4 regions of the Kitasatospora sp. NBC_01300 genome follow, and region 4 is predicted to be linked to each of the others. Evidence: riboswitches for the same ligand, from Rfam matches in the RefSeq annotation. Region 4 holds a riboswitch; each other region holds the start of a gene.
The links. Region 4 has a riboswitch for cyclic di-AMP ahead of OG556_RS15925 (M23 family metallopeptidase). Riboswitches for the same ligand answer to the same signal wherever they lie in the genome.
Positions count from the first base shown of each region.

Region 1: linked by a shared signal. The riboswitch ahead of OG556_RS28490 (transglycosylase family protein) and the one ahead of OG556_RS15925 (M23 family metallopeptidase) in region 4 are both predicted to bind cyclic di-AMP.
Region 2: linked by a shared signal. The riboswitch ahead of OG556_RS29155 (peptidoglycan DD-metalloendopeptidase family protein) and the one ahead of OG556_RS15925 (M23 family metallopeptidase) in region 4 are both predicted to bind cyclic di-AMP.
Region 3: linked by a shared signal. The riboswitch ahead of OG556_RS09190 (NlpC/P60 family protein) and the one ahead of OG556_RS15925 (M23 family metallopeptidase) in region 4 are both predicted to bind cyclic di-AMP.

Region 1 is NZ_CP108408.1:6,514,573-6,521,918, forward strand. Features, by position in the region: gene OG556_RS28490 (transglycosylase family protein) at 1-957, opposite strand, end outside; cyclic di-AMP (ydaO/yuaA leader) riboswitch at 965-1,125, opposite strand; gene OG556_RS28495 (hypothetical protein) at 1,560-2,537, opposite strand; gene OG556_RS28500 (DUF397 domain-containing protein) at 3,097-3,360, shown strand; gene OG556_RS28505 (ATP-binding protein) at 3,740-4,261, opposite strand; gene OG556_RS28510 (helix-turn-helix transcriptional regulator) at 4,680-5,546, shown strand; gene OG556_RS28515 (TetR/AcrR family transcriptional regulator) at 5,618-6,196, opposite strand; gene OG556_RS28520 (MFS transporter) at 6,459-7,346, opposite strand, start outside.
Region 2 is NZ_CP108408.1:6,670,441-6,677,786, forward strand. Features, by position in the region: gene OG556_RS29150 (MFS transporter) at 1-1,447, opposite strand, end outside; cyclic di-AMP (ydaO/yuaA leader) riboswitch at 1,760-1,942, shown strand; gene OG556_RS29155 (peptidoglycan DD-metalloendopeptidase family protein) at 1,945-2,904, shown strand; gene OG556_RS29160 (DUF2470 domain-containing protein) at 3,193-3,912, opposite strand; gene OG556_RS29165 (RidA family protein) at 4,167-4,592, opposite strand; gene OG556_RS29170 (IclR family transcriptional regulator) at 4,619-5,368, opposite strand; gene OG556_RS29175 (sugar kinase) at 5,406-6,509, opposite strand; gene OG556_RS29180 (amino acid deaminase) at 6,636-7,346, shown strand, end outside.
Region 3 is NZ_CP108408.1:2,052,831-2,060,176, forward strand. Features, by position in the region: gene OG556_RS09170 (glycosyltransferase family 4 protein) at 1-992, opposite strand, end outside; gene OG556_RS09175 (glycosyltransferase 87 family protein) at 1,237-2,676, shown strand; gene OG556_RS09180 (hypothetical protein) at 2,690-3,832, opposite strand; gene OG556_RS09185 (NlpC/P60 family protein) at 3,910-4,956, opposite strand; gene OG556_RS09190 (NlpC/P60 family protein) at 5,184-6,329, opposite strand; cyclic di-AMP (ydaO/yuaA leader) riboswitch at 6,340-6,489, opposite strand; gene OG556_RS09195 (NlpC/P60 family protein) at 6,827-7,346, opposite strand, start outside.
Region 4 is NZ_CP108408.1:3,609,070-3,616,415, reverse strand. Features, by position in the region: gene OG556_RS15940 (PP2C family protein-serine/threonine phosphatase) at 1-559, opposite strand, end outside; gene OG556_RS15935 (TetR/AcrR family transcriptional regulator) at 772-1,341, opposite strand; gene OG556_RS15930 (alpha/beta fold hydrolase) at 1,410-2,237, opposite strand; cyclic di-AMP (ydaO/yuaA leader) riboswitch at 2,597-2,755, shown strand; gene OG556_RS15925 (M23 family metallopeptidase) at 2,768-3,601, shown strand; gene OG556_RS15920 (hypothetical protein) at 3,662-4,633, opposite strand; gene OG556_RS15915 (GNAT family N-acetyltransferase) at 4,676-5,248, shown strand; gene OG556_RS15910 (sensor domain-containing protein) at 5,413-6,153, shown strand; gene OG556_RS15905 (hypothetical protein) at 6,307-7,059, shown strand; gene OG556_RS15900 (GNAT family N-acetyltransferase) at 7,096-7,346, shown strand, end outside.

The sequences.
Region 1 (7,346 bases), 2.9 Mb from region 4:
CGGGGTCTGGGCCTGGGCGGCCGGCTTGGAAGCCGGCTTGGTGGCCGGGGTCTGAGCCGGGGCCTGGGGCTGGGCGGCCGGCTTGGTGTTCGCGGCGCCGCCGTTGGAGGTCTGGCCGGACTTCTGCGAGCGGTCGAACCAGGTGAAGTCCGAGCCGGACTGCTGGGCCTGGCCGCCGTCCTTGAACGAGAGGCGCTGGCCCGGGTAGATGCTGTCCGGACCCTCGGTCAGGGTGCCGCGGTTGAGCTCGTACAGCCGCTGCCAGCCGCCCTGGAGGTTGTGCTTGTCGGCGATCGAGGACAGCCAGTCGCCGGAGGCGACGGTGTAGTCGTCGGCCTGGGGCTGGGCGCTGTTCTGGGCCTGGTTCTGGCCCTTCTGCGCCGAGGTGCCGTCGGTGGAGTCGGCGGGGGCCTGCGCCTGGTCCTGGGCCGGTGCGGCCGGCTTGGCGGGCTTCGCGGCCGGGGCCTGGGTCTGCGCGGGCTTGGCGGCCGGGGTGGCCGGCTTCGCGGCGGGCTTGGTGGCGGTCGAACCGGCAGCCGAGCCGGTGGTCGAGCCGGCCGAGGTGTCGACGGCGGCTGCGGCGCCGCCCTTGGTCAGGCCGGCCTGGACCGAGCACACCGGCCAGGCGCCGGGGCCCTGCGAGGCGAGCACCTTCTCGGCGACGGCGATCTGCTGGTCCTTGGTGGCCTGGTTGGCCTGGGGGGCGTACGCGGTGCCACCGAAGGCGGCCCAGGTGCTGGAGGTGAACTGCAGGCCGCCGTAGAAGCCGTTGCCGGTGTTGATGCTCCAGTTGCCGGTGCTCTCGCACTGGGCGACCTTGTCCCAGGTGGCGACGGAGGCGGCGGAGGCGGTGCCGGAGGTGAGGCAGGGGATGGTGAGGCCGACGCCCGCGACGCCGACGGCGGCGATCACGCGTCGGGTACGACTGGACGGACGGGTGCCGTTGGTGGGCAGCATGAAGACGCAGTCCTCTCCCACGCCTGCGAGGTGAGCTGTCGGATTCGGGCTGGAGTTGCCCGGCCGCGCTGTGGGCGCGGCTTCACCCCTAGCCCTGGATCGTTCCGGGGAACGGTCCGGGGCGACTTACCTGTGGGTCCCCCGCTCCTGCCGTGGTGCGTTTTCGCGCTGCCAGGACATCCGACGGCAGGACTCGGCGTCGCGGATGAACTGGGTTCGTGTGGCCACGAACGGGGAGCACGTTAAGCAGACTTAAGTTCAAACTGCAAACACCTGTGACGCGCATCACGGTTTGGGGAGAACGGTCGTTCCCCTCGCTTTTCATGATCGGAAATGATCGATTTCCGGCAACACGGCGAAGGGCGCGCGCAACTGTCTGTGCTTCAGGGAGTGGGTGACGGTGGGTCGGGTCGCCCGGGGGCCCGCCCGCCGGGAAGGTGGCGTGTCCACACTGCGGGCGTCGGGGGACGCGTCGTGCGATGGAGAACAAATATGGACAGAACGGGCATCACGCCTATTCGCCCCTTAACTGCCTTACGGGACAAGCGGGAAGGGCCCGGAACGTAGCCGTTCCGGGCCCTTCCCACGTGCGGTGACCGCTGCTACTGGCCGGCCGACTCCTCGGCGGCGGTGTGAGCGGCGTGAGCGGCGTGACCGCCCCGGCCGGAGTGGTCGGCGTGGGCGCCCTCGGCGGCCTCCGCCGCCTCGGCCTCGGCCTGCGCCAGGGCCTCGGGGGAGGGCGCGGGCAGCGCGGCCAGGTAGGTGGAGGCGATCAGCTGGCCGACCGTCGGGTAGGCGCCCAGCGGGGCCGCGGACGGGCAGCCGGTCTCCTCGGCGGCCGTGGCGAGCAGCTCGGAGTCGGCCTCCGGCCCGATCACCAGCGGGGCCAGCGCCGGGCGCTGGGAGCCGGTCTCCTTGAGGTGGTTGACGGCCGCGGCGACCGAGCCCGGTACGTCGAGCGCGGCGGGCACGACCGGGACGGCCAGTCGGGCCGCCAGCAGGACACCGGTGATGCCGGCCGCGGCAGCGGCCTCCTCGCCGCCGACGGTGGTCAGCACGACGCCGTCCGCGGCGGTCGCGATGGCGAACAGCCGGGCCCGGTCGGCACGCGCCAGGCCGGCCTCGGACAGGCGCACGTGCACGGCCTCGGCGAGGAGCGGGTGCGGGCCGAGCACGTCGGTGACGGGGGCTCCGTACTCGGCGGCGAGGGCGTGGAGTTCGGTCAGGAATCCGTGCGGGCCGGGTACCAGCGGCACCAGGACCGGCGCGGGCAGGCCGGCCTCGGCGGCCATGGCCAGCAGTTCGGCGACGGTGCGGTCGTCGCTGTCGGCGCCCTGGGCGGCTTCGCCCGGGAGGTAGCCGACGGCGGTCTGGATGCCGTTCTGCTCGCTGCGGACGATCGACAGCAGCTCCTCGACGACCGAGCGGGACTCGGGCCCGGCGGTCGCGGGCACGGCGAGCACCAGGGCCGGGGATCCGGCCGGGATCTCGGGGCGCTCGGGGCGACGGTGGCGCCCCCGCGCACGGGAGCCTGGAGTGCGGACGGGCAGTGGCGCGCCCGGGATGGCTGCGGTGCTCATGCCGGAGATCGTAGGACATCGGCCCGTCAGGCCTGCATTCGGCTGCCGTTCGGGTTTCACGTGGTCATGGCGGGTGCGCCGCGCTCCCGTCGTGTCCGGCCGGGCGGTTTGCCCGCAATCCGGACATATCTCACCCAGCCCTCGAGCGATCACCGCTGGTTGCCCTGACGTGTCCGACGGGGCGTCGAGTTGCTTCTGTGGCGCGTGAGATGTCTCACAGCCAGGAGGTCGCCTGACGGAGGGTCACGAAGGCGCGACTCCGGGCGCCTGAAGATCAACATTCAGCGGGGAACCGCTCACGGCCGGTTATCGAGAATCTGACGATTCACTCGGCTATGTCCGTTTACGTACCGTCAGGAGAAGGGACCGTGAAGAGTTCAGAACTGCCGGTGAAAGGCCTCGTGCACCTGCAATGTCCCGTGCTGATGCACGTGCACAGCAGCTATCATCGCGTCAAGTGAGGCGTTGTGCCGGGCCGGTACGGGGCCGGTCCGTTCGTTCGGCGGGTGCCGGGAGCGCCGCGCTGGACGACCACTCCGGAGCTCTTCGGGAGATTTCTATGCACGACTCGCAGGACACGTACGGCTCGTACGACACCTACAACGGGATGGCGGCCGCCAACCTCAAGGGGGTTGTCTGGCAGAAGAGCCTGCACAGCAACTCCCAGGGGAACTGCGTCGAGTTCGCGGCCCTGCCGGGGGGCGATGTGGCGATGCGCAACTCGCGCTTCCCGGAAGGTCCGGCGCTCATCTACACCCGGGCCGAGATCGCCGCCCTGCTGCTGGGGGCCAAGGACGGGGAGTTCGACCACCTGACGGTCTGACCGGCCGCCGTCCTGCCATCGGGGGGCCGTCGTGGGTGCTGACACCGCGACGGCCTTTGTCTTTTCCGGTACAGGTCCGGGGCCGCACGACGGGCGCTCTCGCGATGGGCGTTCTCGCGGTCGACCGCGCGCAGGTGCGGCGGGTGGTCCCGCGCACGGCTGGGGGCTCGGACGTGGACGTGCGCCGGGCCGCCGGGGTGTCCGGCCGTCAGTTCGGCCGGCTCGTCCGGGGGGCGGGCCCGGGAATCGTCGTGGGAATCGTCCTGAGGGCTGAGCCGGAGCCCGTGGCACACCTGTGCCAGGCCCGTCGACCCGCCCCGCGGAGCCCGGGGTGCGGTCCTCCCGGGGCCTCCCTCGGCCGGCCGCGCGCCGCCTGGCGCTAGGCCGAGCGCCGGTGCCGTCCACCGAGTTCGGAACCGGTGGCCGGCTCCGCCTCGAACAGGGCCCAGACCACCTTGCCGCTGCCCAGCGGGTGCCAACCCCAGGAGCGGCTGAAGGACTCCACCAGGTGCAGTCCGCGGCCGGACTCGGCGACGAAGTCGGCCTCCCGGGCGACCGGGCCGGTGCAGCTCGGGTCGCTCACCGCGCAGACCACCTGGGGAGAGCGGTGGACCAGGCTTATTCGGATCGGCAGCCGGCCCTCGGGGGTCGGCTGTATGGGAAAGTCGTACTCGCCCTGGACGCCGCCCGCGGGGTCGGGCCGTGCGCCGATCGCATGCCGCAGTGCGTTGGTCACCAGCTCCGAGGCCACCAGCGCGACGTCGTCGAACAGCTCCATCAGGCCCCAGCGCTGAAGGGAGGTTCTGGCGAAGTCGCGCGCGGTTCTGACGGCTTCGAAGCGAGGAGCGAGCGTACAGGTGACCACATGGGGGTCAACCGCCAAAGCCGTACCGGTGCTCATGAAGAGCTCCTCCCATAAGGGGGCGGACACGGCTGGACCCGCCGGGGTCATGCCGGTCACCTCCGACTCGCTCGGCCGCTCGGCCGCCCCCTCGACCAGCGCGCGCGCACACGATCCCCCGGTGGCGCGGGGGAACGCTGCCGGGTCGGTGCACGGAGTCGCGCGTGGGGTCGACGCGGAGCCCGCGGGAATGCCAGGGATGTGCAGGTGCACGTGCACCATGGTGGTGTGCGCTCACTGCAGATGCAAGAGTCGATTCACGTGCAGTCGCACTATTGGCATATGCAAGCGCCGGATGCACGTGCATCCTGGTGTGTGGAGTGTGGAACTGATAGGAACATCCGTCAGTATCGGCACCGTGAGCGCTCAACTGATGGCAGACTGTGCGCTGTTTGCCCTAGGTGGAGGTTTCGACCGCATGACCACAGTTCAGCCGGGCGGCGGCTCGATGGTCCGCCGGATCCTCCTCGGTTCTCAGCTGCGTCGCCTGCGTGAGACGCGCGGCATCACGCGCGAGGACGCCGGCTACGCGATCAGGGCCTCGGAGTCCAAGATCAGCCGCATGGAACTCGGCCGCGTCAGCTTCAAGGAGCGCGACGTCGCCGACCTGCTCAGCCTCTACGGCGTGGACGACGGCCTGGAGCGGGAGGCACTGCTCGGGCTGGTCCGCGAGGCCAACAAGTCCGGCTGGTGGCACAGCTTCAACGACGTGCTGCCGGGCTGGTTCCAGACCTACGTCGGCCTGGAGGAGGCCGCCCAGCTGATCCGCACCTACGAGGTGCAGTTCATCCCCGGACTGCTGCAGTCCGAGGAGTACGCACGGGCGGTTTTCGGCCAGAGTCGGCCGGTCGTCAGCGAGGAGGAGATCGAGCGGCGGGTCAGCCTCCGCCTGCGTCGCCAGAAGCTGCTGACCGAGGGCGCCAGCCCGCGGCTGTGGGCCGTGATCGACGAGGCCGCGCTGCGCCGCCCCGTCGGCGGGCCCAAGGTGATGCGCGGCCAGGTGCAGTACCTGATCGATGTCGCCGAGCAGGCCAACGTCGTGATCCAGGTGATGCCGTTCCGATTCGGCGCGCACGCGGGGGAGTCCGGGGCGTTCACGATCCTGCGCTTCCCTGAACAGGACCTCGCGGACGTCGTCTACCTGGAGCAGCTCACCAGCGCGCTGTACCTCGACAAGCGGGACGACGTCGACGCGTACATCCAGGTCATGGAGCGGCTCTGCGTGGACAGCCTCACGCCCGAGCGGACCGTGGACCTGCTGGCCTCGATCCTCAAGGAGCGCTGAGGGGGACTCCCCGCAGAGCGTACGGGTCCGGTGATCGCTCGCCCGGACACCGAGCCGCCGTCCACCCGCCGTCAGCCGCGGGCCGGCGGCCGTTCGCGTTCCGGCGGCAGTGCCTGCGGCGGGGTGCCCAGCTCCCAGGGCAGGTCGTAGCGGCGGAACAGGTCGGCCCGGATCAGTGCCAGCGGGAGTTCGGCGCCCGGCAGCAGCACCCCGATGCAGCCGCCCATCAGCGCGCTGCGCAGCACCGCGTGCTCCGCGGCCGGGTCCGGCGCGCCCCAGTCGAGCAGCAGGCCCTGGAGGATCGCGCCGAGCTGCTGCTGTTCCGGGTCCTGGACGAAGGTGCCGGAGTCCGGGTCCAGGATCAGCGCGAGGTGCGAGCGCATCACCCGCGGATGCTCCAGGGCGAGGGTGAGGACCGCGTCGATCGCGCGGGCCAGCCGGGCCGCCGGCGTGGCGTCCGGGGTCAGCTCGGCGAGCGCGCCGGAGAGCGACTGGTGCATCATCCGGTGCGTCGCCGACTGCATCAGCAGCCGTTTCCCGTCGAAGTAGTAGGAGAGCAGCCCGCGGGCGAGCCCGGCCCGCTCGGCGATGTCGGTCAGCGTGGTGCCCGCGTATCCGTGCCGGTCGACCAGTTCGACGGTGGCTCGCATGATGCGCCGACGGGAGCGTTGCCGCATCTCCTCATTGACCGAATCCCCGCGAGGTGCCATCGTGTCTGCTCCGAACGTTCGTTGGCTCCGGGCCAATATACTGGCGGAGCCGGTAGTCGCACCGTGGGACCGCGCGCCGGTGGGCGCCGCCCGGGCGCCCGGTACGAAGACGGCCGGCTCCACCAAAACGGGGGTTTGGTGGAGCCGGCGCCATTGGTCCGACGGCGGGGGCCGGGGGCCTGCCCCGGGCGGCGGTCTACGGTCAGCGGTTGGTCAGGACTTCGGTCCGCGCCGTGCTCGACCCGACCGGGGGGTAATCGTAGTCCGGCACCGGCGCGGGAGCCGACTTCCGCCGCCGGTCGACCAGGGCGCCCGCCGCGGCGATCAGCAGGCCGAGCAGTGCGACCGCCGTGACGAACACCAGGGCCGGCCGGTAGCCGTCCAACTGCGCCTGCGGGCTGTCGCCGCCGGCACCGCCGGCGGCGATCATCGCGGTCGCGCCGGCCAGGACCACCGCGGTGCCGACCTGGATCGCGGTGTTGACCAGGCCGGAGGCCAGGCCCTGCTCCTCGTCGCCCACGCCGTCGGTGGCGGCGATGTTCACCGAGGGGAAGGCCAGCGCGAAGCCCACGCCGAGCAGCAGCATCGAGGGCAGGACCAGACCCAGGTACGAGCTGTGCTCGTCCAGCCGCAGGAACAGCGCGAACGCGCCGACCAGGGCCAGCAGGCCGATCGGCAGCAGCCGGCCGGTGCCGAAGCGGTCCACGATCGGGCCCATGAACGGTGCCGAGAGCGCGATGAACGCGCCGGCCGGCAGCAGCCCGAGGGCCATCTGCAGCGCCGACCAGCCCAGCAGGTGCTGCAGGTAGAGGGTGACGACGAACTGGAACCCGCCGTACGCGCCGGCCATGGCGAAGGCGATCACGTTGGCCCGGGCGACCGAGCCGTTGCGGAAGATGCCGAGCCGGACCAGCGGGTGGGCGGTGCGGCTCTCCACCAGCAGGAAGGCGCCGGCCAGTGCGGCGACCACGACCAGCGAGCCGACGGTGCGCAGGCTCAGCCAGCCGACGCCCTGCGCCTCGGTGACGGTGAACACCAGCAGCAGCACGGCCGCGGTGCCGGTGATCGCGCCCAGCACGTCGTAGCCGCC
Region 2 (7,346 bases), 3.1 Mb from region 4:
CGCAGGCCCACTCGCAGTCCGGCTCGGCCACCGGGCGGTCCGTCGGCGCGAGCACGTTGCCGCGGACGGTGGCGAAGGCCGTCAGCCCGCCGGTGACCAGCAGCCCGGCGCAGATCAGCATCGCGGTGCGGAAGGCGGAGTCCACCGCGGACGGCACCCGGTAGGCGTCGCCGCTCAGCCCGGCGAGCGAGGGCAGCGCGGCGACCGCGAGCAGACTGGCCGCGCGGGCGGCGGCGTTGTTGACGCCGCTGGCGATGCCCGCGTGCCGGACCTCGACGGCGGCCAGTACCGTCGCCGTCAGCGGCGCGACCAGCAGGGTCATCCCGCAGCCCAGCACCGTGACGGCGGGCAGTACGTCCGCCCAGTAGGAGGAGTCGGGGCCGGTGCGCAGCATCAGCAGCACCCCGGCGGCGCACACCAGCGGACCGACGGTGAGCGGGATCCGGGGGCCGATCCGCTTGCCCAGCCGCCCGGCGCGCGCCGACAGGGTCAGCATCAGCACGGTGATCGGGACCAGGGCGAGGCCGGAGACCAGCGGGGAGAAGCCGGAGACGATCTGCAACTGCACCACCAGCAGGAAGAACACCCCGCTGAACGCCGCGTAGACGCAGAGGGTGACCAGGTTGACGGCGGTGAACAGCCGGGAGGAGAAGAGGCCGAGCGGCAGCATCGGCTCGGGGGTGCGGCGCTCGACCGCGATGAAGGCCGCGCCGAGCAGCAGGCCGACCGAGCCGGTGAGCCAGACCTCGGGGGACAGGCCCTCCCCGGCGGCGGTCAGCGCGTAGGTGATCGCGCCGAGGGCGAGCGCGGCGAGCAGCGCGCCGGGGACGTCGAAGCGGCCGACGGCGCTCTCGTTCCGGCTCTCGGGGACGAACCGGGAGGTGACCGCGACCACGGCCGCCGCGAGCGGCAGGTTCAGCAGGAAGATCCACCGCCAGCCGGGGCCGTCCACCAGCCAGCCGCCGAGGAAGGGGCCGACCGCGGCCGACACCCCGCCGAGGCCCGACCACAGGCCGACCGCAGCCGAGCGGTCGTCCGGGTGGAAGACGGCGTGCAGCATGGCGAGCGAACCGGGGGTGAGCAGCGCCCCGCCGATGCCCTGGACGGCGCGGGCGGCGATCAGCACGTGGATGGTGGGGGCGGCCGCGCAGGCCGCGGAGGCGGCGGCGAACCAGAGCACGCCGATCAGGAAGACCCGGCGCCGGCCGTACCGGTCGCCGAGCGCGCCGCCCAGCAGGATCAGCCCGGCCAGGGTGAGCAGGTAGGCGTTGAGCGTCCACTGCAGGGACGCGAGGGAGGCGCCGAGATCGGTGCCGATGCGGGGCAGCGCGACGTTCACCACGGTGCCGTCGAGCATCGCCATGCTGGAGCCGAGCACCGTCGCGAGGAGGACCCAGCGTCCCCGCGAGGTGCCCAGGCGCAGTGTTCCTGCTTCGGAGGTGGCCACGGGCCGATCCTGCGCCCGTGGGGCGTACGTGACAAGGGTCACCGGGGGGTGTGTCGGTGGGTGCGCGGTGTGTGAGCGGGCGGGTGCGCAGCGGCGTCGGAATCGGCGCTGTGTCGTGGATCAGTGGCGCCCGGTGAATGGATTGTGCACGTACGGTGCAGCCGATCATTCGGAGGGTCACCGCAGCTCGGGGGGTTGTTTCCGGTTCAAGTGATCGACATTGCTTCACCCGAACGGATGGGTTTTAGTTCAGCGACCGCCCGGCCAGTCCGGACGGATCCACCGGGTGGAACGCCGAATCCTGCCGCTGCCCGGTGGCTCGCACCGAACTCTGTACGGCAGGAGCGGGGGACCCACAGGTAAGTCGCCGGACCGGAAACGGCACGCTTTCGCGTACCCGGATCCAGGGCCGGCTAGGGGTGAAGCCGCATGTGCGGCCGGGCAACTCCAGCCCGAACCCGACAGCTCACCTCGCAGGCGTCGGAGAGGAAAATTCCATGCCTGCACAGGCTCGTCGTATCGCCCTGCCCCGCGCCGCCCGCATCGGGATCGCCACCGCCGTCACCGGTGTCTCCTTCGCCCTGCCGCTCGTCACTGCGATGAGCGCCCAGGCGCACCCCGCGCCGGCCGCCGCGGTCACCGCCGCCCCGGCCGCCGCTCCCGCCGACCGGGCCCAGGCCTCCTCGCAGGAGAGCTACCGCGTCGTCAGCGGCGACACCCTGTCCAAGATCGCCGACGCCCAGCACGTCGACGGCGGCTGGCAGGCGCTGTACGACCACAACCGTGAGGTCGTCGGCGGCAACCCGGACCTGATCTTCCCCGGCCAGAAGCTCGTGGTCGCCGGCCAGGCCGCCCCGGCCAAGCCCGCCGCCCCGGCGAAGCCCGCCCAGCCGTCCGCCCAGGACGCCGCGCCGGCCACCACCGCCGCCAAGCCGCAGGCCCAGCTGGAGGTCCAGACCGAGGCGGCCAAGCCGTCCGCGCAGCTCCAGACCCAGTTGCAGACCGCCGCTCCGACCACCGCGGTCGCCGCCGTGCCGGTCGCCGCCGCCTCGACCTTCGTCGCCCCGCTGGCCAACCCGAAGCTGGGCACCGCCTACGGCGTGGCCGGCTCGATGTGGGCCTCCGGCCACCACACCGGCCAGGACTTCGTCGCCTCCACCGGCACCCCGCTGCGCGCCGTCGGCAACGGCGTCGTGGTGAAGGCCGGCAACGGCGGCGCCTACGGCAACGAGGTCGAGATCAAGCTCGCCGACGGCCACTACGCCGAGTACGCGCACCTGTCCTCGATCGGTGTGAAGATCGGTCAGACCGTCAAGGCCGGACAGCAGATCGGCCTCTCCGGCGCGACCGGCAACGTGACCGGCCCGCACCTGCACTTCGAGATCCGCAACGGCTCGGAGTACGGCTCGGACATCAACCCGGTCGCCTACCTGCGGGCCCACGGCGTCGCGCTCTGACCCGTACCGGATGCACCGGATCTGACAGATCTGCCGGATGTGCCGGATGTGTCGGATGAGGAACCACCGCTGCTACGGGGCGAATCGACCGCCCGGGATGGTCATGTCGGGTGACCGCTCGACCGGGTGATCGCCGCAGCAGTGGACATGGGCGCGGGACACGCCCAGGCCGGCCCGGCTCGCGAGACTTCTCTCGTGAGCCGGGCCGGCCGCTGTCGTTTCCGGGCCTCGGCGGGTGCTCTCCGGGCGAGTTGACGATGCGTCAAGTCGATGGGCTGGTGGGCCGGTTCAGAGCCGGTGGGCGGGCAGCCCGTGCTGGGCGGCGGTCAGCAGCTCGTGCATCCGCTGCCCGAAGTCCTCGGTGTCGGCGGCCGGTTCGGGGAAGACCAGGCGGACGTCGCGGTGGCCGTGCGGGTGGTCCAGGCGCAGGACCAGGCCGTGGCGGTCCAGGGCGAGCGGGCGGACCTCCGGGTGCTGGGCGAGCAGGTCCGGGTCGAGCAGCCGGGTGAGGACGGCGAGGGCGTCGGCGTGGTCGTCGGCGAGGTGGGTGAGCATGGCGGCCTCGTAGCGGGCCAGCGGGTCGGGTGAGGCGAGGGCGAGGTCGCCGGCGGTGAGCGCGCCGGTGCCGTACGGGGTGGCGAGGACGGCGTGGGCGACGTCCACGCGCAGGTGGACGCTGAGGCCGTCGTCGGCGAGGTGGGCCAGGTGTAGTCGGCCGGCCAGGGTGAGGCGGGCGCGGATCCGGTCGCGGACGGCGACGGGGGAGACGTCGGTGACGTCCAGGACGACGGCGAGTCCGTCGGTTTCGCGGGCGGCGGCGGTGGCGAGCGGGTCGCCCAGCGGGGCGCGCAGGCGTAGCCGGGAGCCGTGGACGGAGACCGGGGTGTCGAGGTCGTGGTGTTCGCCGCAGGCGCGGACGGTGAGCGAGGAGGTCGCGCTGAGCAGGCTCTGGACGCGCTCGGCGGTGGTGGGTTCGGGCACCTCGGCGTCGCCGGCGGACAGGCTCATGACGGACCTCCAGTTAGTTAGGTGAGCCTAACCTAATCTCCGCTCGGGGGTGTGGCAAGTGGCGCGGTCGGGGCTGCCGCCGTCAGGGATGGGCGGCGCCGGACCGGCGGGCGAGGGGCGGGCCGTGGCGTGCTCGAATGCCCCGGCCGAGCAGGGCGTGCCTGCGGGGAGGTGAGCGAGGGGGAACGGCGAAGGGCCCGGGCGCGCCTGTGCGCGTCCGGGCCCCTGCGGTGGTCGGGCTGCTCGGCGTTCTCTCAGGCGACGACGGCCTGGGCGTCGATCTCGACCAGCATCGGCTCCTGCGGCAGCTCGACGAAGATCGTGGTGCGGCAGGGCTTCACGCCGCCGGGCTTGATGTTCTCGTCGATGAACTCGGCGTACACCTCGTTCATCAGCGGGAAGTCCGCCCGCTTGGTGAGGTAGACCCGGAACATCACCACGTCCTCGATGGTGGCCCCGCCGGCCTCGACGATCGCCTTGACGTTCTCCAGCGTGCGCCGGGTCTGCGCCTTCACGTCGCCGTGGTACAGGTACTCGCCGGTCGCCGGGTCCTGCGGGCCCTGGCCGGAGACCTGGAGGATCGGGCCCTTGCGGACGCCCTGGGAGAACATCCAGGCGGGGGCGGGGGCGCCGTCGGTGCGGATCTCGGTCTTGCCGCTGGTCGGGTGCTGCTCGTTCATGGGGTTCCTCACGGTCTGACGGTTGATCAGTTGTGGTCCGGGCGGCCGCAGTCGGCCGAGATGGCGCGGGTGGTGGCGAGCAGCTGCGGGAGGAGGTCCAGCACCTGCTCGTAGGGGAGGACGACATCCGGCACCGAGATGGACGCGGCGGCGACGACCCGGCCGCTGGCGTCCCGGATCGGGGCGGCCACGCAGTTGATGAACGACTCGTGCTCGGCGTGGTCCTGCGCCCAGCCCTGGACGGCGACCTTCTCCAACTCGGCGAGCAGCGCTTCGGGCGTGCCGAGGGTGCGGGGGGTGTGCGGGGTGAAGTCGATCCCGGCGGCCACCCGGCGGCGTTCGGGCAGCGGCAGGTCGGCCAGCAGCACCTTGGAGACGGCGGCGCTGTGCAGGGCGGCGCGCAGGCCGATCCGGGAGTACATCCTGACCGGGTGCCGGGAGTCGAACTTGTCGATGTAGACGACCTCGCCGCCCTCGTACGCGGCCAGGTGCACGGTCTGGCCGGTGGTGGCGTTCAGCTCGGCCAGGTGCGGGCCGGCGATCCGGCGGACGCCGCGCTGTTCCAGGGCGAGGCCGGAGAGGGCGAACAGGCCGGCGCCCAGGTGGTAGCGGTAGGCGGCGTCACGGTAGACGAACCGTTCCTCCTCCAGGCTCTGGAGCAGTCGGAGCACGGTCGTCTTGTGGACGCCGAGCACCTCGGCCAGCTGGTCGAGGGAGCGCTCGCCCTCGCCGAGTTCGGCGAGCAGGCGCAGGGCGCGGGTGACGGTCTGGCTCATCGTGCTCCGCCGGGGTCGTTCGGGCTCGGGTTGCTGCTCATTGTGCCCGGGCCCGCCGGGTGTCGCGGGACCGGTCCGGGGGGACGGCCGGGCCGGTGATGCCCTCCACCGAGACCCGGGTGGCGGCCCAGTCGGCGGGCGAGGCGTCGAGCAGCGCGGCCACCACGGCGGCGGGCGGCAGTTCGGCCTGGTCGCCGTGGGCGGTCAGCGCGCAGGCGGCGCTCAGGTGGCCGAGCCGCAGCCGGCGGCGCTGGTCCAGGCCGCGGACGGTGCCGGCCAGGTAGCCGGCGGCGAAGGCGTCGCCCGCGCCGGTGGCCTCGACCACCTCGACGGCCAGGGCCGGTTCGCTCACCGCCGTGCCGTCCCGCTCCAGGGCGGTGACCAGCCGGGCGGCGTCCTTGACCACCAGGGTGGCCGGGGAGGCGAAGCGACGGCGCAGCGCGGCCGGCTCCCCGGTGCCGAACGCGGCCTCGGCCTCGTCGGCGCCGATCAGCAGCAGGTCGGCGGCGTCCAGCAGCGGCGGCAGGACGGCCGGGTCGCGGTCGCGCCAGAGCGCGGGGCGCCAGTTGAGGTCGAAGCTGACGGTCCGCCCCGGGCGGCGGTCGGCGAGCAGCGCGCGCAGCAGCGCCAGGCAGTCGTCGGAGAGCGCGGCGGTGATGCCGGACAGGTGCAGCAGACGGGCGCCGGACAGCAGCCGGACGGCCGCCGGGTCGGCCAGCAGGGAGGGGGAGAGCGCGGCGGCCGCGGAGCCGCGCCGGTGGTAGTGCAGCCGGCTGCGGCCGGGGCCGAGGTCGTGGTGGTGGCCGGTGGCGCCGCCGACCTCCTTGAGGTACAGGCCGGTGGGGCGGTGCGGGTCGACGGCGACCGCCGAGACGTCCACGCCGCGGGCGGCGACCTCGGCGAGCAGCCGGCGGCCGAAGCCGTCGTCGCCGACCCGGCTGATCCAGGCGGTCGGCACGCCGAGCGCGGCCAGCGCGCCGGCCACGTTGGACTCCGCGCCGCCGACCGACAACCGGAAGTTCTCCACCGCCTCCAGCGGGCCCGGCCGGTCCGGCAGCAGCACCGCCATGGACTCGCCCACGCACACGGCCGTCGGGGAAGGACCGGGGCGGGCCGGGCCCGGGGTGTCCTGTCGCGGCATCTGCTGGGCTCCTCCGTCTGCGGCGGCCGTTCCGTTGACCGTGATCCGGCGCCGATGCTAGAACCGTCATGCCAACATGTGCAACCCTCATTGCACATGTTGCAACACGGCAGATGGAGGAAGACGGTGGAGCAGACCTTCGCAAGCATCGGCACCGGGCCGGGCATCGACGACGGCGCGGTGGCGGCCCTCGCCGACGAGACGCTCGACTGGCGGTTCAAAGCCGCCCCGCCGGAGGCTTGGGGGCACTCCGTCCGCGACTGGCTGGCCACCGGACCCACCCTCACCGGGCTCGGCACCCCGCTGCTCACCCTGGACGGCGCCGCGCTCGACCACAACCTCCGCACCATGGCCGACTGGTGCGCCAAGGCCGGGGTCGCGCTCGTGCCGCACGGCAAGACCACCATGGCGCCCGCCCTGTGGCAGGCGCAGCTCGCCGCCGGCAGCCACGGCATCACCCTCGCCAACCTGCCGCAGGTGCGCGTCGCCCGGGCCTTCGGAGTCGAGCGGATCCTGCTCGCCAACACCCTGCTCGACCCGGCCGGACTGGCCTGGCTCGCCGCCGAACTGGCCGCCGACCCGGCGTTCGCCTTCGTCTCCTGGGTGGACTCCACCGAGAGCGTCCGGCTGATGGACGAGGCGCTGCGCGCCGCCGGGGCCCAGCGGCCCGTCGAGGTCCTGGTCGAACTCGGCGGCCCCGGCGGGCGCACCGGCGCCCGCGGCGTGGACGCGGCCGTCGAGATCGCCGCCGCCGTGCTGCGCGCCCCCACCCTGCGCCTCGCGGGCGTCGGCGGCTACGAGGGCGCGCTCGCCCACGACGCCACCGCCGACGGACTG
Region 3 (7,346 bases), 1.6 Mb from region 4:
GCCGAGCCGCCCGGCACCACGTACCCGGTCTCGCCCTCCAGCACCGCGTCCGGCGCGCCGCCGGAGTCGCCCGCGACCACCGGCAGACCGGTCGCCGAGGCCTCCAGGTAGACGATGCCCAGCCCCTCGACGTCCAGCCCCCCGCGCCTGGTCCGGCAGGGCATCGCGAAGACGTCCCCGGCCCCGTAGTGGGCGGGCAGCTCCTCCCACGGCACCGAGCCGGTGAAGCGCACCGAGGCCCGGACCCCCTTGGCGTCGGCCAGCTTCTCCAGGTCCGCCCGGTACGGGCCGCCGCCGACGATCAACAGCACGGCGTCCGGCACGTCGGCGAGGATCTGCGGCATCGCCTCGATCAGCGTGTCCTGGCCCTTGCGCGGCACCAGCCGGGAGACGCAGACCACCACCGGCCGGTCCGCCAGCCCGAGCCGGCGACGCACCTCGGCGCCCCCCGAGCCCGGGTGGAAGGTCGTCTCGTCCACGCCCGGCGGCAGCTGCACCATCCGGGCCGCGGCCTGCGGCCCGACCGCGCCCGCGATCCGGGACCGGGTGTACTCCCCCAGGTAGGTCAGCACGTCGGTGCCCGCACCGATCCGCCGCAGCAGCTGCCGGGCGGCCGGCAGCTGCGCCCAGGCGGCCTCGTGCCCGTGGGTCATGCCGAGCAGCCGCGCCGCACCGGCCCGGCGCAGCGCGGGCGCCATCAGCCCGAGCGGGGCGGCGGCGCCGAACCAGACCGAGTCGCACTTCTCCGCCCGCAGGATCTCGGCGGCCCGCCGGGTGACCCGCGGTGTGGGAACCATCACCTTCGTCCGGTCCCGGATCACCGGGAACGGCTGCTCGGCGTCGAAGCGGGCCACCTCGCTGCCGTCCCGCCAGGTGGAGGCGTACACCACGATGCTCCCGGCGGGCTGACGTACAGCCATGTTGTGCACGAAGGCCTGGATGCCGCCGGGGCGGGGCGGGAAGTCGTTGGTGACGATCAAGGTTCGGTGCATTCAGGCCACGGCTCGCTTGTCGGGGGGTGCTCGGTGTACCGCTGGGTGATCCGTACGATAGGTCAACACCATGACCCGCCGGGAACGGATCCGCGCTCGGCAACCGTTTCACCCCCGGGTCAGTCCTAGAACCTAGGCGGCCGGTGGCGGCCCGGCCCAGCGTGCCGCGCCCGCCCCGCCGACCGCCCGGGCGTCCGTCGCGCGGCGCCTCCGGTGGGACGTCCGAGACGAACGAGGGAGCGCAGTGGAGTTGGCCCCGGCCACCGAGTCCGGTACACCCAGCGGCGCCGCCGGCCCCGGCCCGACGCCGGCCGCCCGGCAGGAGCCGGCCCGTGCCCCCGGCCGCCCGTTCGGGGCGCTCGCCGCACTCGGCGCCACCTGGCTGGCCACCCGGACGCTGCTGGTGCTGCTGATGACCGGCGTGATCAAGGGGATCGGCGGGGACATCACCGCGGACGTCTGGATGATCTACCACGCCTGGTACGGCGTCCTGCAGACCGGCACCTTCCCGTTCGACGACGTGACCTGGCAGTACCCGCCCGGCGCGGCCCTGGTGATCCTGCTGCCCGGCCTGCTGCCCTGGTCGTACCTGGTCTCCTTCTGGGTGATCTGCGGGATCGCCGACATCGCCGCCACCGCCCTGCTGGTCCGCACCGGACTGCGCCGGGGCCGGGCACTGACCGGCGCCTGGATGTGGGTGGTGGCCGTGCCGCTGCTCGGCCCGATGGTCTACAACCGGCTGGACATCATCGTCACCGCGATCGCCCTGGCCGGCCTGCTGGCGCTGATCCGCCGCCCGGCGATCGGCGGGATGCTGCTCGGCCTGGGCGGGATCATCAAGATCTGGCCGCTGCTCGCCCTGATCGGCACCCCCTCCGGCCGCCGCACCCGCCGCGCCTGGACGCTGGCCGCGGCCACCGCCGTCTCGGTGGGCTTCCTGCTCGCGGCCGGGATGAACGGCGCCTTCGGCTTCCTCGCCTTCCAGAAGGAGCGCGGCATCGAGGTGGAGTCGCTCGGCGCGCTGCCGCTGCACTTCGCCCGGCTCGCGGACGCCTGGGACGGCAAGGTCACCATGAACTACGGCTCCCCGGAGATGCTCGGGCCGTGGGTCCCCGTGATCAGCAAGGTGATGATGGCCGGCACCGTGCTGGGCTTCGCCTGGCTGCTGCTCTGGCGCTTCACCGCCAAGCGCCGCAACGCGGCCACCATGTACGACGCGGCGCTCAGCGCGCTGCTCATCTTCACCGTCACCAGCCGGGTGATCAGCCCGCAGTACCTGGTCTGGCTGATCGGCGTCGCCGCCGTCTGCCTGACCGTGCGCGGCAGCAGCCAGCGGCCGGTGGCCCTGCTGATCCTGCTCGCCTGCCCGCTGACGCTGGCCGAGTTCCCGCTGATGTTCAGCCGGATCCTCGCCAGCGAGCCCTGGGGCGTCACCGTGCTCAGCCTGCGCAACCTGCTGCTGCTGGCCGCCACCGTGCTCTCCTGCGTCCGGCTCTGGCGCGCCACCCGCGGGCCGGCACAGCTCCCGGCGACGGTGGTGCTGGCCAAGCCCGAGCCGGTGCCCGCCGGCGCCTACCCGGTGCGCCCCGGCATCGCCTACGAGCAGGACCTGCTGGACGGCATCGACCGGCCCGGCACCCCGGCCGGACAGCGGCCCGGCACCCCGGCCAGGCAACGGCGCTGAACGACGCGCGCCTTCAACCGCGCAGCGCGGCCACCTCGTCCAGCCAGAGCCGGGTGAACTGGGCCAGGCCCACGCCCGGTCCGGCCCGGAGCAGCCGGTCCAGCCGGCGGTCCCGGTCCTCCCCCTGCCCGTCGGCCGCGCCGACCGCCCGGTAGAACGCCACGAGCCGCTCGGGCCCGTAGCGCCGGGCGATCAGCTCGCAGGCGAGCCAGGCCTGCTCGTACGCCTGGGCGATGCCGTCGGCCCCCGCGGTGAAGTCCCGGTCGGCGGGCAGCGCGGTGGGCAGCCGGCCGGCGGCGACGTCCCGGGCCAGCTCGGGGGCGATCTGCTGCGGGCGCCGGCCGGAGCCCCGGTAGGCGGTCCAGTCGGCGACGCCCTCGGAGAGCCAGAGCGGCGTCCAGGCCCGGGTGTCGGCCCTGGTCGCGACGTGGGTGGCCTCGTGGGTGACGACCACCTGCCGGCCGAAGTCGCTGAGCCGCCCGAACGTGTCGGGGTTGACCAGCACCCGGTCGGCGGGGGTGTGCCAGGGCGCGCCGGGGGCGGCCGAGGTGACCGCCGCCATGCCCGCCCAGCCCGCCGGGTCGACCTCCAGCAGCCGGGCGAACTGCTCGGCGGTGGCGGGCACTTCGAGCAGCAGACGGCCCGGCCAGCCGGTGCCCCAGACCTCGCTCACGGCGGGTGCGGCCCGGTCGGCCACCGCGACCAGGGGGGCCGGGTCGGGCCCGTCGGCCAGGCCGAGCACCAGGCAGTGCGCGCCCGCCGCGGACCGGGCGGAGCCGAGGTCCCAGAGCGCCGGGGGCCCGCTCGCGCTCTCCTCCCGGTCGACCCGCCAGCCGCCGCCGGCCCGGACCAGGTCGATCCGGCGCGGGTACACCACCGGGTAGTCGTCGTACCCGGTGATCCGGACCGCCAGGTCGGCGGCGGCCGTGAGGCGCTCCGGCCCGGCGTCCGCGCCGAGCACCAGGTTGCGGTAGCCGGCCTCGATCGCCGCCGGTCCGGACCAGGAGGGCAGCGCCCGGGCCCGCGCGTCCAGCAGCGCGGCCACCTCGGCCCGCCGGTCCGACGCCCACCGGTCCGACGCCCGCCCGGCCGCCGAGGAGGCCGCCGGGGCGGCCGGCGGCAACGACAGCTGGGCCAGCCCGCCGGCCGCGAGCAACAGCGCACCGCGCCGGGACAGCGTCCGGCGGGCGCCGTCTGTCGGGTGGGGGGCGTCGGGGTCGGACGGTGCCGGGCTCAGAGCCGGACCACCCCCGTGACCGGCATCGCGTTGACGCTCTCGTAGCGGACCCTGGCGCCCGGGTAGGGGGCGTGCACGATCACCCCGCCGCCGGCGTACATCCCGACGTGGTGCATGTCCCGGTAGAAGATCACCAGGTCTCCCGGCCGCGCTTCGGAGAGGCTGACCCGCTGCCCGGCGTACGCCTGGGCCTGCGAGGTGCGCGGCAGGGTCACTCCGGCCTGCCGCCAGCTGTAGTACATCAGGCCGGAGCAGTCGAAGGCGCGGGGCCCGGTGGATCCGTAGAGGTAGGGCGAGCCGATCATCCCCACCGCGGCGGCCAGCGCGGCCGCCCCGCGCTCGGAGGCGGGCGGGGCCGTGCCGAGGTCCAGCCGGTCGGTGCCCCGGGTGGCGCGCTGCTCGGCCTCCCGGGCGTCCTGGGCGGCCATCCGGGCCCGCTCGGCGACGCCCAGGCTGTTGAGCAGCCGCTGGGCCTTGGTGAGCCGCTGCTGGATCTGCTGCTTGCTGTCGGCGAGCGAGCGGCGGGCCTGGTCGAGTTCGGCGAGCTTGCCGGCGGTCTCGGTGCGGCGCTGGTCGAGCCGGCGCTGGCGGGTGGCCAGTTCGTGCAGGGTCTCCTCCTGCCGCTCGGCGGCCTGGTCGAGGGTGCGGGCCCGGGACAGGTAGCCCTCCGGGTCGGTGGAGAGCATCAGCTGGACGGTCTGGGCCATGCCGCCGCCGCGGTACTCGGCGCCGGCCACGGTGGCGAGGTCGCCGCGCAACTGGTTGAGCTGGTCCTGGGCGACGGCGATCTCGCCCTGGAGGACGGTCGTCTCGCCCTGGAGCCGCTGCTGCGCCTCCTGGGCGGCGTTGTACTTCTCGGACGCCTGCTCGGCCTCGCCGTAGAGCTGCTCCACCTGCGCCTTGACGTCCTTGCGGGTGGGCGCGTCCGGCGCGGCGGGGGCGGCCTGGGCGCTGCCGCCCGTCGTCACGCCCAGGGCGGTGGTGGCGGCCGCGGTCAGCACCAGCGCACGGGCGAACAGTTGGGAACGACGGTGCACGGGCATGGCGGCAACGGCTCCGATCCGGCGGTCGGACCCCGCCGCCGCACCAACGCGGGCGGCCCTGGAAGCGGAGTCCGGTGGCAGACGTTAGCGAGTCCGGGCAACCGAGTCCAAACCCCTGCCAACCCGAATATTTGACCCTTAATCGGACACCGGTCCGAGTCGCCGGAAAAGCCGCAGGCCCGGCCTTCCGTGGTGGAAGGCCGGGCCTGGGAGGACCTGCGCTGGGATCAGACCCGCACGATGGAGGTCAGCGGCATGTTGCTGACGGCCTCGTAGCGGACCGACGCGCCCGGCTTCGGCGCGTGCAGCACCTGGCCGTTGCCCGCGTAGATGCCGACGTGGTGGGCGTCCCCGTAGAAGATCAGGAGGTCGCCGGGCTGGGCCTGGGAGAGGTCGCTCCCGATCCGGGTACCGGCGTGGGCCTGCTCCTGCGAGGTGCGCGGCAGCGAGACGTCGACCTGGTTGAACGCCCAGACCATCAGGCCCGAGCAGTCGAAGGAGCCGGGGCCGGAGGCGCCGTAGACGTACGGGCTGCCGATCTTGGAGGCGGCGATGGACAGCGCCGCGGCACCGCGCGAGCTGCCGGCGCTCGGCTTGCTGACCGGCGCGGCGGGGGCCTGCGACGCGCTCAGGTCGTTGCGGTTGTTGTCGCGGGAGGAGCGGTCGGCGGCCTGCTGGGCCGCCTGCTGCTGCTGGGCGGCCTTGGCGGCGGCGTCGGCCTTCGCCTTGGCGTCGGCGGCGGCCTTCTCCTCGGCCGCGCGAATCGCCTGGCGCTCCTGCTCGGACAGGGTGTTGAAGAGGTCCTGCGCGGCCTTGAGCTTGCCCTGGACCTCGTCCTTGGCGCTCTTCAGCTGCTGGGTGGTGGTCTCCATCTCGGCGAGCTTGCCCTGGGCCTCGGAGCGCACCTGGTCGAGCTTGCGCTGCTCGTCCTGGAGCTGCTTGAGCTGGCCCTTCTGGGTGCCGCCGGCCTGGTTCAGCGTGTCGGCCTGGCTCAGGAAGGTGTCCGGGCTGGCGGAGAACATCAGCTGGACGGTCTGGGATATGCCGCCGTTGCGGTACTGCTCGCCGGCGATCTCGGCCAGGCCGCCCTGCAGGTCGGTCACCTGCCCCTGCTGCCGCGCCACCTGGTCCTGCAGGTCGGTGACCTGCTTCTGCAGCTGCTGCTGCTTCTCCTGGGCGGCGTTGAGCTTCTCGGTCGCGACCTCGGCCTGGTCGTTGAGCTGGTCGACCTGCTCCTTGACCTGGTCCTTGGTCGGCTGCGGGTCGGCGTGGGCGCCGGACTGCGCGGACAGCGCGACGGCCGCCGCGGCGAAGCCGGTCATGATCGAGACTCGGGTGCGACTGGCGGGCTTGGGACGACGATGGGACGCCACGAAGGCGGACTCCTTCTTCCTACGCCGTCTACCGGGTGAGCTGACGGGTTCGGGCCGGAAGCGTGCCCTACGACGCCTCACGGCCGTTCCACCGGCCGACCTGGCGCCGATTCACCCCGGAGGAACGTGGTTCCCCGGCTCCGTTCGACAGCACCCCCGACTGCTGGGCTCCCCGTCGGGCAGGCACTGGGCCCGCCCCGCTGCGTCACGAACTCGACGGAAACCACCGCCGCCACCCTGGCTGGGCGATCGGGAGTGCGGTGGTTCGGGGCACGACCCTAGTAACTGAACCGTGATCCGTTCAAATCCTTGTCAGAAAAAAGACGGAAGAAGACCAAAGTTCTTTTGTGAATATGACACATAGTGATCACCGCCGTACGTAAAGCTGATCACTCTTCATCGGGGCGTCATGCTGCGGACAAAACCCGAACGCCACCCCCGGTCCGAGGGTGGCGTGGATCACAGGCCCGGACGGGCCCTTCGGGCGTGTCGGGACGTCAGACCCGGCGGATCGTGTTGATCGGCATCGCGTCGGCCTTCATCACCTTCACCACGTCACCGGTGTGCGGCGCGTGGACCACCATGCCGTTGCCGATGTACATCCCGACGTGGTGCCGGTCGGGGCCGTAGATGACCAGGTCGCCCGGCTGGGCCTGGTCCAGCGAGACCCTGGTGCCGACGTTGCCCTGCTCCTGCGAGGTGCGCGGCAGCGAGACGCCGGCCTGGCCGTACGCCCAGACCATCAGGCCCGAGCAGTCGAAGGTGGTCGAGCCGGTGGCGCCCCACACGTACGGCGAGCCCTGCTTGCTCATCGCCTTGGCGACGGCCACGCCCGCGTAGCCGCCGGCCTGCGGGAGGCTGCCGAGGTCGGCACGGTCGCTGCCGCGCGAGGCGCGGTCGTCCTGCTGCTGCTGAGCCCGCAGCGCGGCGCGGTCGGAGGCGCTGAGCGAGTTCAGCAGGTCCTGCGCGGCCTTCAGCTTCTGGTTGACGTCCGTCTTGGCCTGGTTCAGGTCCTTG
Region 4 (7,346 bases):
CCGACACGTCCACCAGCAGCAGCTCCAGCAGGTCCTCCTCGGGGCGGTGCGCGCACAGCAGGAAGTCACCCGAGAACGAGGTGTCGCCGGCCGGTGCCAGCGCACTGTCGAAGTGCCAGTCGAGCAGCCGCTCCGGAAGCCGGGCCAGCGCCCGGGTGTGCTCGGCCAGCTCCAGCAGCATCGAATCGCCCTGGGTCCCGCGCAGACCCAGCCGGTGCCGGAACCGGTTCGCGGCCAGCACCGTCACCGCGGTGGCGGCCAGGACCAGCGTCACCCCGATCCGCACCCCGAGCGGATCCCGCACCACCGCCCCCAGCACCCCGCCGGCCAGCGCCGCGCACACCAGCACCAGCAGCTGACCGCGCCGCAGCAGCAGCCCGCCGACCACCAGCGGCAGCACCAGCGCCGACGGCGGCCAGCTGTACGGCAGCACGATCGGCAGCACGCTCAGCACGGCTGTCACCCCGAGCAGCACCCCCAGCGCGTACCGCGCGGCCCGGGCGTTCCCGTCCAGCAGCCGCAGGTACCACCGCCGCGCCCTCGCTATCGGTGCGGGCACGTGGACCTCCGCCAAGGGGTCGGCGGTCCCCTGTCATGACCACCAGTCAGCCCGGCCACACTAACCCGTCCGCCCCCACCGCCCCCAGGCCCGCTGCCCGCCCGCCGCACGGGAAGTCGGCGGGTCCGACTTCTGGTGCACGCCCCACCCCGTGTGGTGGTGGTTCCGTCGTCGTCGTGGGAGGCCGGGCGGGTTGTGCCACGGCCGGCGTCTCAGGGGGTGGGCCAGGTGCGCAGGCCGGTGGTGAGGAGGGTGATGAGGCGGCTCTGGGTGGTGGCCAGGTCCTCGGCGAGCTGGAAGCCGCCGCCGATGGAGAGGGAGGCGAAGCCGTGGGCGACGGAGCGGACGGTGCGGGCGGCGTGGATCGCCTCCGCGCCGTCGAGGCCGTACTCCCGCAGGACGGCGATGATCACCCCGACGAGCCGTCCGGCCGCGCGGGTGAGGTCGTCGTCCGGCTGCGGGGCCTGGGGGAGCGCGTTGTAGCGGTGCGGGTACTCGGTGGCGTACGCGTGGTAGGCGCGCAGGACGGTGTCGACGGCGTCGTCCCCGCTGCGGCCGACGGCGGCCTCGGCGAGCCGGTCGGCGAGTTCCTCGGTGACCCGGACGGCGATGAGCCGCCGCAGTTCGGCGAGGCCGCCGCTGACGTGCTTGTACAGCGACGGGGTGGCGACCCCGGCCCGGGCGGCGACGGCGGCCAGGGTGAGGGCCTCCGTGCCCTGCTCGTCGATGAGGGCGAGGGCGTGGTCGACGACCTGCTCGGGGGTGAGTCCTACTCGGGGCATGGCGCGGGCTCTCCGTCGGTGGAAGGGGGCTGATGTGGCGGGGCGGGGCTGACGTGGGCGGGCGGGGCTCAGACGAGTTCGGCGAGGAAGGGCAGCAGGGCGTCGGCGGTGGCCTGCGGGTTGTCGGCCATCGGGTAGTGCCCGGATCCGTCGATCATGACCTTCCGTGCGTCGAGCGCGGCGGCCTGCCGGTCGGCGACGGCTTCCGGCTTCGGGAAGTCGGGGTCCTTGCTGCCCATGATGACGAGCGAGGGGCAGCGCACGGCCGCGGTCCAGCCGACGGGCGCGGAGTCCCCGCTGACGTATCCGCGGGTGGCGGTCTTGCGGCCGGGGGTGCGCATGGCGGCGACGAGTCCGGCCACGTACGTGTCGAAGTCGGCGGGCTTGGCGCCCGGGTAGGCCAGCTTGCGGTGGTAGAGGCCCCAGAAGGCGGGCGAATGGACGGTCAGGAAGCCCATGGCGCGGAGGGCGCCGCGCAGGAGGGCGCCGGGCGGGGGGTTCTCGACGAAGGCGTCGACCAGGGCGATGCCGGCGACCCGCTCGGGGGCGTCGCCGGCGGCCTTGACGACCGTCGCGCCGGTGTAGGAGTTGCCGACCAGGACGGCGCGGTCGATGCCGATGTGGTCGAGCAGGGCGAGGACGTCGGTGGCGATGGCGGCGGGGGAGTAGTCGTCCCAGACGATCGAGGATTCGCCGAAGCCGCGCAGGTCCATGGTGATGACCCGGCGGCCGGCGGCGGCCAGCAGCGGGCGGAGGTGCCGGTAGGCGGCGCGGGTGTCGAGCATTCCGGGGAGCAGCACGACGGGGGCGCCGTCGCCCTGTCGGGTGTCGTCGTAGGCGAGGCGGCCGCCGGTGACGTCGAGGTACTGGGTGGTGGGGGCGCTGGTGGCGTTCATGGGGGGGCCTCCGGAGGGCTGCCGGTGCGGGGCTTCGGTGCGGGGCTTCGGCGCTGCCGCCGATAGCCATAAAGCTAAGGCTAATAGCCTTAGCCGTCAAGCCTTCATGCCCTGCGGAGCGGGGGAGGTCGGCGAAAGGTTTGCAGGTGAAGGGTCGTTCGTTGACGTCCGATCACGTGAGGTGGCGTCAATGGTGTTCAAAGGGGTCCAGGGGTGTCCAAGGGGAACAAAACGCCCGCCGTGCCCCAGAATGCCCCGCCCGTCTCAGGTCGTCCCGGGCGAACGGCTTGGAATCAGGGCCTCCTAGGATTAACGTTTGATAACGCAGCGCGGTCGTCAACGCCGTACCCAGACGGCACCGTGCGCCGTCGCCTAATCCCACCGACCGGCCTCCGGGCAGGTCAGGGAGCCGGGGAACCACGTTCCTTGGGGTGAATCGGCGGGGCTCCGGCCCGGCCGTAGGAGACCTTCCTGCTCCGAACCCGTCAGCTAACCCGGTAGGCGCGAAGGAAGGAAAGGAGCGCGCCTCCGTGGCGTCGACGCACACTCCGGCACACCCGGCCGGCCTCGCAGCAGGTACCCGGCTCCTCGACCACCCCGGCCCGGACGGCCCCGAGTACGCGGGCCCGGAGGCCGAGACCAACCGGCACCGGATGCCGCGTCAGGTCCGCGGGACCTCCCCGCTGCTCGGCGTCACCGCCGTCGCCGCCACCCTGGGCGCCACCGGCTTCGCCTCCGCCACCCCGGCCGCCGCCCCCGCCATCGAGACCCCGGACGAGACCCCGGTCGCCCTCTCCGCCGACCCCGGCCTCGCGCTCGCCGCCCGCATCCAGCTGCAGGCCGACAGCCAGCGCACCGCCGCCGAGGAGGACGCCCGCGTCCAGGCCGCGAAGGAGGCGGAGGCCAAGGCCGCCGCCAAGGAGGCCGAGGCCAAGCGGGCCGCCGAGGAGGCCGAGCGGGCCAAGGCCGCCGCCCTCACCCTGCCGGTGCGCGACTACCACCTCACCGCCCACTACGGCCAGAGCGCCCGCTACTGGGCCCACCTGCACACCGGCCTGGACTTCGCCGCGGACACCGGCACCCCCGTCTACGCCGTCGGCCAGGGCACCATCACCTCGGCCGGCTGGTCCGGCTCGTACGGCTACCGGATCGTCGAGACCCTGCCCGACGGCACCGAGATCTGGTACTGCCACCTCTCCTCGATCATCAAGGGCTCCGGCAAGGTCGCCTCCGGCCAGCAGATCGGCAAGGTCGGCGCCACCGGCAACGTCACCGGCGCGCACCTGCACGTGGAGGTCCGCCCCGGTGGCGGCGCCCCCGTCGACCCGGAGACCTGGTTCCAGCAGCGCGGCCTCAACCCCTGACGCACCCGCGAAGCCCCGGCCGCCGGAACCAGAAGGCACCGCGGCCGGGGCTTCGCCGCGTCACTCCTGCACTGGGTCCGCCGGGTCCGCCGACTCCGCCGGGTGCGCGTCGAACCCCTCCTGCGCCGGCCCCGCCAGCCCCTCCATGCGGGCGTCGAACTCCTCCTGCGCGAGCCCGGCCAGGTACGCGTCGATCTCCTCCTGCCCCGGCTCCGGCGCGAGGTCCGGGAACTCCTCCACCAGCATTCGCGGCAGCCCGGGCACCGTCCACTCCCCGTACAGGTCGAGCGCGGCCTCCACCGCGGCCTCCTCGAACGCCCCGAAGTCCCCGGCCAGTTCGTCCGGCATCGGCTGGCCCAGCGCCGTCAGCTCGGCCAGGTTGCGGTAGCTGCGCCGCATCAGGCCCTGCTCCAGCAGCCGGCGCGCGCCGTCGGTGGCCATGCCGACCGAGATCACCCGGGTCGGGCTCCAGCCCTGCTCGTCCACCTCGTCCAGCCAGCCGGTCTGCGCCAGTGCGGCGAACCTGGCCAGTCGCTCCTCCTGCGCCAGCTCCCGGAAGCCGGTCAGCCACTCCCGCACCGCCTCCGGATCCGCGACGTCCGCCCCGTACGCGTGCAGCAGCAGCGCGTACAGCCGGGGCCAGGTCACCAGGTCGGCGCGGCGCAGCAGCCCGGCCGCGACCTCGCCCTGCCACTCGGCCTCGGCGTGCAGCCGCTCCTGGCGCTTGGCGTTGAGCCGCTTGGCGGCCCGCTGGTGGTCGGTCAGCAGCCGGACGGCGGCGCCGTACGCCAGCGGGTCCGCCTCCGGTTCGGGTTGGACGTACAGGTAGAGCCGCTCGTACAGCAGGTGCTCCACCGCGTTCGAGGTCAGTTCGGGCCAGCCGTCGTGCATCCTGCCCTCGCCCAGCTCCAGCAGGGCCAGCACCGCGCGCAGCGGCGCTTCGGCCACCGGGGTGCGGTCCTCCGCCGCCGCCCAGGCGAGCAGGTCGGAGGCCCTGGTGCGCGGGGCGAGCCGCAGGTCTTCGTCGTTCATAGCTCGAACGGTAACCGCTGGCCGGGAGTAGGGTCGGCTGCCATGGTCCCCGTACGACTCACCGGCCCCCGGCTGGCCATCCGCGAGTATCACCACACCGCAGGCGACGTGGACGCGCTGTACGGGCTGTTCGGCGACCCGGAGGTCACCCGCTACCTCCCCTTCGAGCCGCGCGACCGCGAAACCTGCGCCGACCAGATCGAGCTCTACCTGGAGGAGGCGATGGCGCCGGAGCGGGACACCTACCGGCTGGCCGTCACCCGGCGCGAGGACGCCGAGGACCCGGCGGACGCCACGCCGATCGCCCACGCCTCCCTCACCCTCGGCAACCACCGCTCCGCCCACCTCGGCTACGTGCTGGGCCGCGACGTCTGGGGCCGCGGCTACGCGGGCGAGATCGCCGGCCTGCTCTGCGAGCTCTCCTTCGAGGCCCTCGGCGTGCACCGGCTGGCGGCCCGGGTCGACGTGGACAACGCCGCCTCCGCCAAGGTGCTCCTCCGGCTCGGGTTCCAGCTGGAGGGGCGGGTCCGGCACGACCTCCACAAGGGCGGCGTCTGGTCCGACTCGTACCTGTACTCGCTGCTCGCCGACGAGTGGACCGGCGCGCCCGGCTGACGGCCCGGCGCGGACGTCCGGCGTGGGCCTGGGGGCAGCCTGCCGGGTCGGGCCCGGGGGGTTAACCCCACCCCCGATCCGCCAGGCCTCCGGATCCTCCCCGGCCCGCCGTTCGACCAGACTGATGCCATCAGCAGTCGAGAACGAGGGACCGGGGCCGGGACATGAGCATCAGCCGAAGCACGCAGGACCGTGAGTGGGACGTCCTCGGTGGTTACGGCGACGACCCGCGTCCCGCTCGGGCCCACCGGACCGAGGAGCCGCCGGCCGTCTGGCGGGCGCCGTTCTCCAAGCACTACTACCGCGAGATCGGCTACACGCTCACCGGCCTGCCGCTGTCGGTCATCGGCTTCTCCGTCTCGATCGTGCTGTTCTGCATGGGGATCGGCACCTTCGTCACCGTCCTCGGCCTGCCCGTGCTCGCCCTCCTGACCACCGTCGCCCGCGGCATGGGCCGGATGGAGCGGGCCCGGGTGCGCGGCATGCTGGCCCTGGACGTGCCCGCCCCGGAGCCGGTGCGCCAGACCCGCCCGGGCACCTGGGGGGCGATCACCGCGCGGCTGGCGGACCCGGCCGGGTGGAAGGCCGCGTTCTACCAGGTGGTGATGTTCCCGTGGGCGGTCCTCAGCTTCGCCCTGTCGCTGGTGTTCCTGCTGCTCGGCTGGGCGATGGCGCTGTACCCGCTCTACCAGTGGATCTTCCCGGCCTTCACCTCCTGGCGCGGGTACCGGATCTTCGACTTCTACGACAGCGACAACGTCCAGCACGTCTACTACATCGAGGGGGCCTGGCAGATCGCCGGCTTCTCGCTGGTCGGGGTGCTGCTCATCATCCTCACCGCGCAGCTGGTCCGCGGCCTGACCAACGTGAACCGGGCCGCCGCCCAGGGCCTGCTCGGCCGCTGAACCCCGCAGCCCTCCCCGGTCCCGCCTGCCTCCCCGGTCCCGCCTGCCTCCCCGGTCCTGTCTGCCTCCCCGGCCCCGCCCGCTTCCCCGGCCCCGCCCCCACCCGGACGTGCTCCGGATGCGGGTGGGGCCGACCCGTGTTCGGATGGCCGCGTGTCCGCCGCACACACCCCCGCCGACCCGGGCGCCCTGGGCCGGGACATCCTGGTCACCTCCCGCCCGCTGGACGAGTACTGCGACCTGTTCGACCTCACCCGGGCCCAGCTCGCCGCGCTGCCGGGCCCGGTGCTGGACTGCCCGGGCGGTGCGGCCGGCCTGGCCGCCGAGGCGCGCCGGCTCGGCTGCCGGGTGATCGCCGCCGACCCGGCGTACGCGCTCCCCGCACCCGAGGTCGCGGCCCACGCGCTGGCGGCCCGGGCGTCGATGGCCACCGCGATGGCCGCCCGCCCGCACCTCTACCCGTCGCCGCGCTCCTGCCGACCGGACCGCTACCTGCGCAGCTGGGACCGCGCCCGCCGCCTGTTCGCCGCCGACTCGGCCGCGCACCCGCAGCAGTACGTGGCCGCCGCGCTGCCCCGGCTGCCGTTCGCGGACGGCGCCTTCGCGCTCACCCTGAGCGGCTACCTGCTCTTCGCCTACCCCGAACTGTTCGGCCCCGAGCGGCAGTTGGCCGCCCTGGTGGAACTCGTCCGGGTCACCTCCCCGGACGGCGAGGTCCGCGTCCAGCCGCTGCACGACGGCCACGGCCTCCGCTGCGCCCACCTCGACCCGCTGCGGTTCGCGCTCGGCGAGCGTCGCGTCGCCAGCGAGATCCGCCGCTTCCCCCGCGCCGCGGACGGCCGCACCCGCCGCGTCCTGGTGCTGCGGGCCGCCGACCACCGCCGCCGGTCCGCCACCGAAAAGTAATGGTCTCTCCTGGTCAGCGCCCCTATACTCGCCCGCATGAGCGAGACGACCATCAGGCGAGCCGGGGCGGCTGACGCCGACCGGCTCACCGAGCTGATCCAGGCTTCCACCGCCTACCGCGGCGACTACGCGGCGATGATCGACGGCTACCGGGTCACCCCCGAGTACGTCGCCCGGCACGAGGTGTTCCTGGCCCTGGACCCGACCACCGACCTGCTGCTCGGCTTCTACGGCATGATCCGCGAACCGGCGGAACTGGACCTCATGTTCGTCGCCGACGAGGCGCA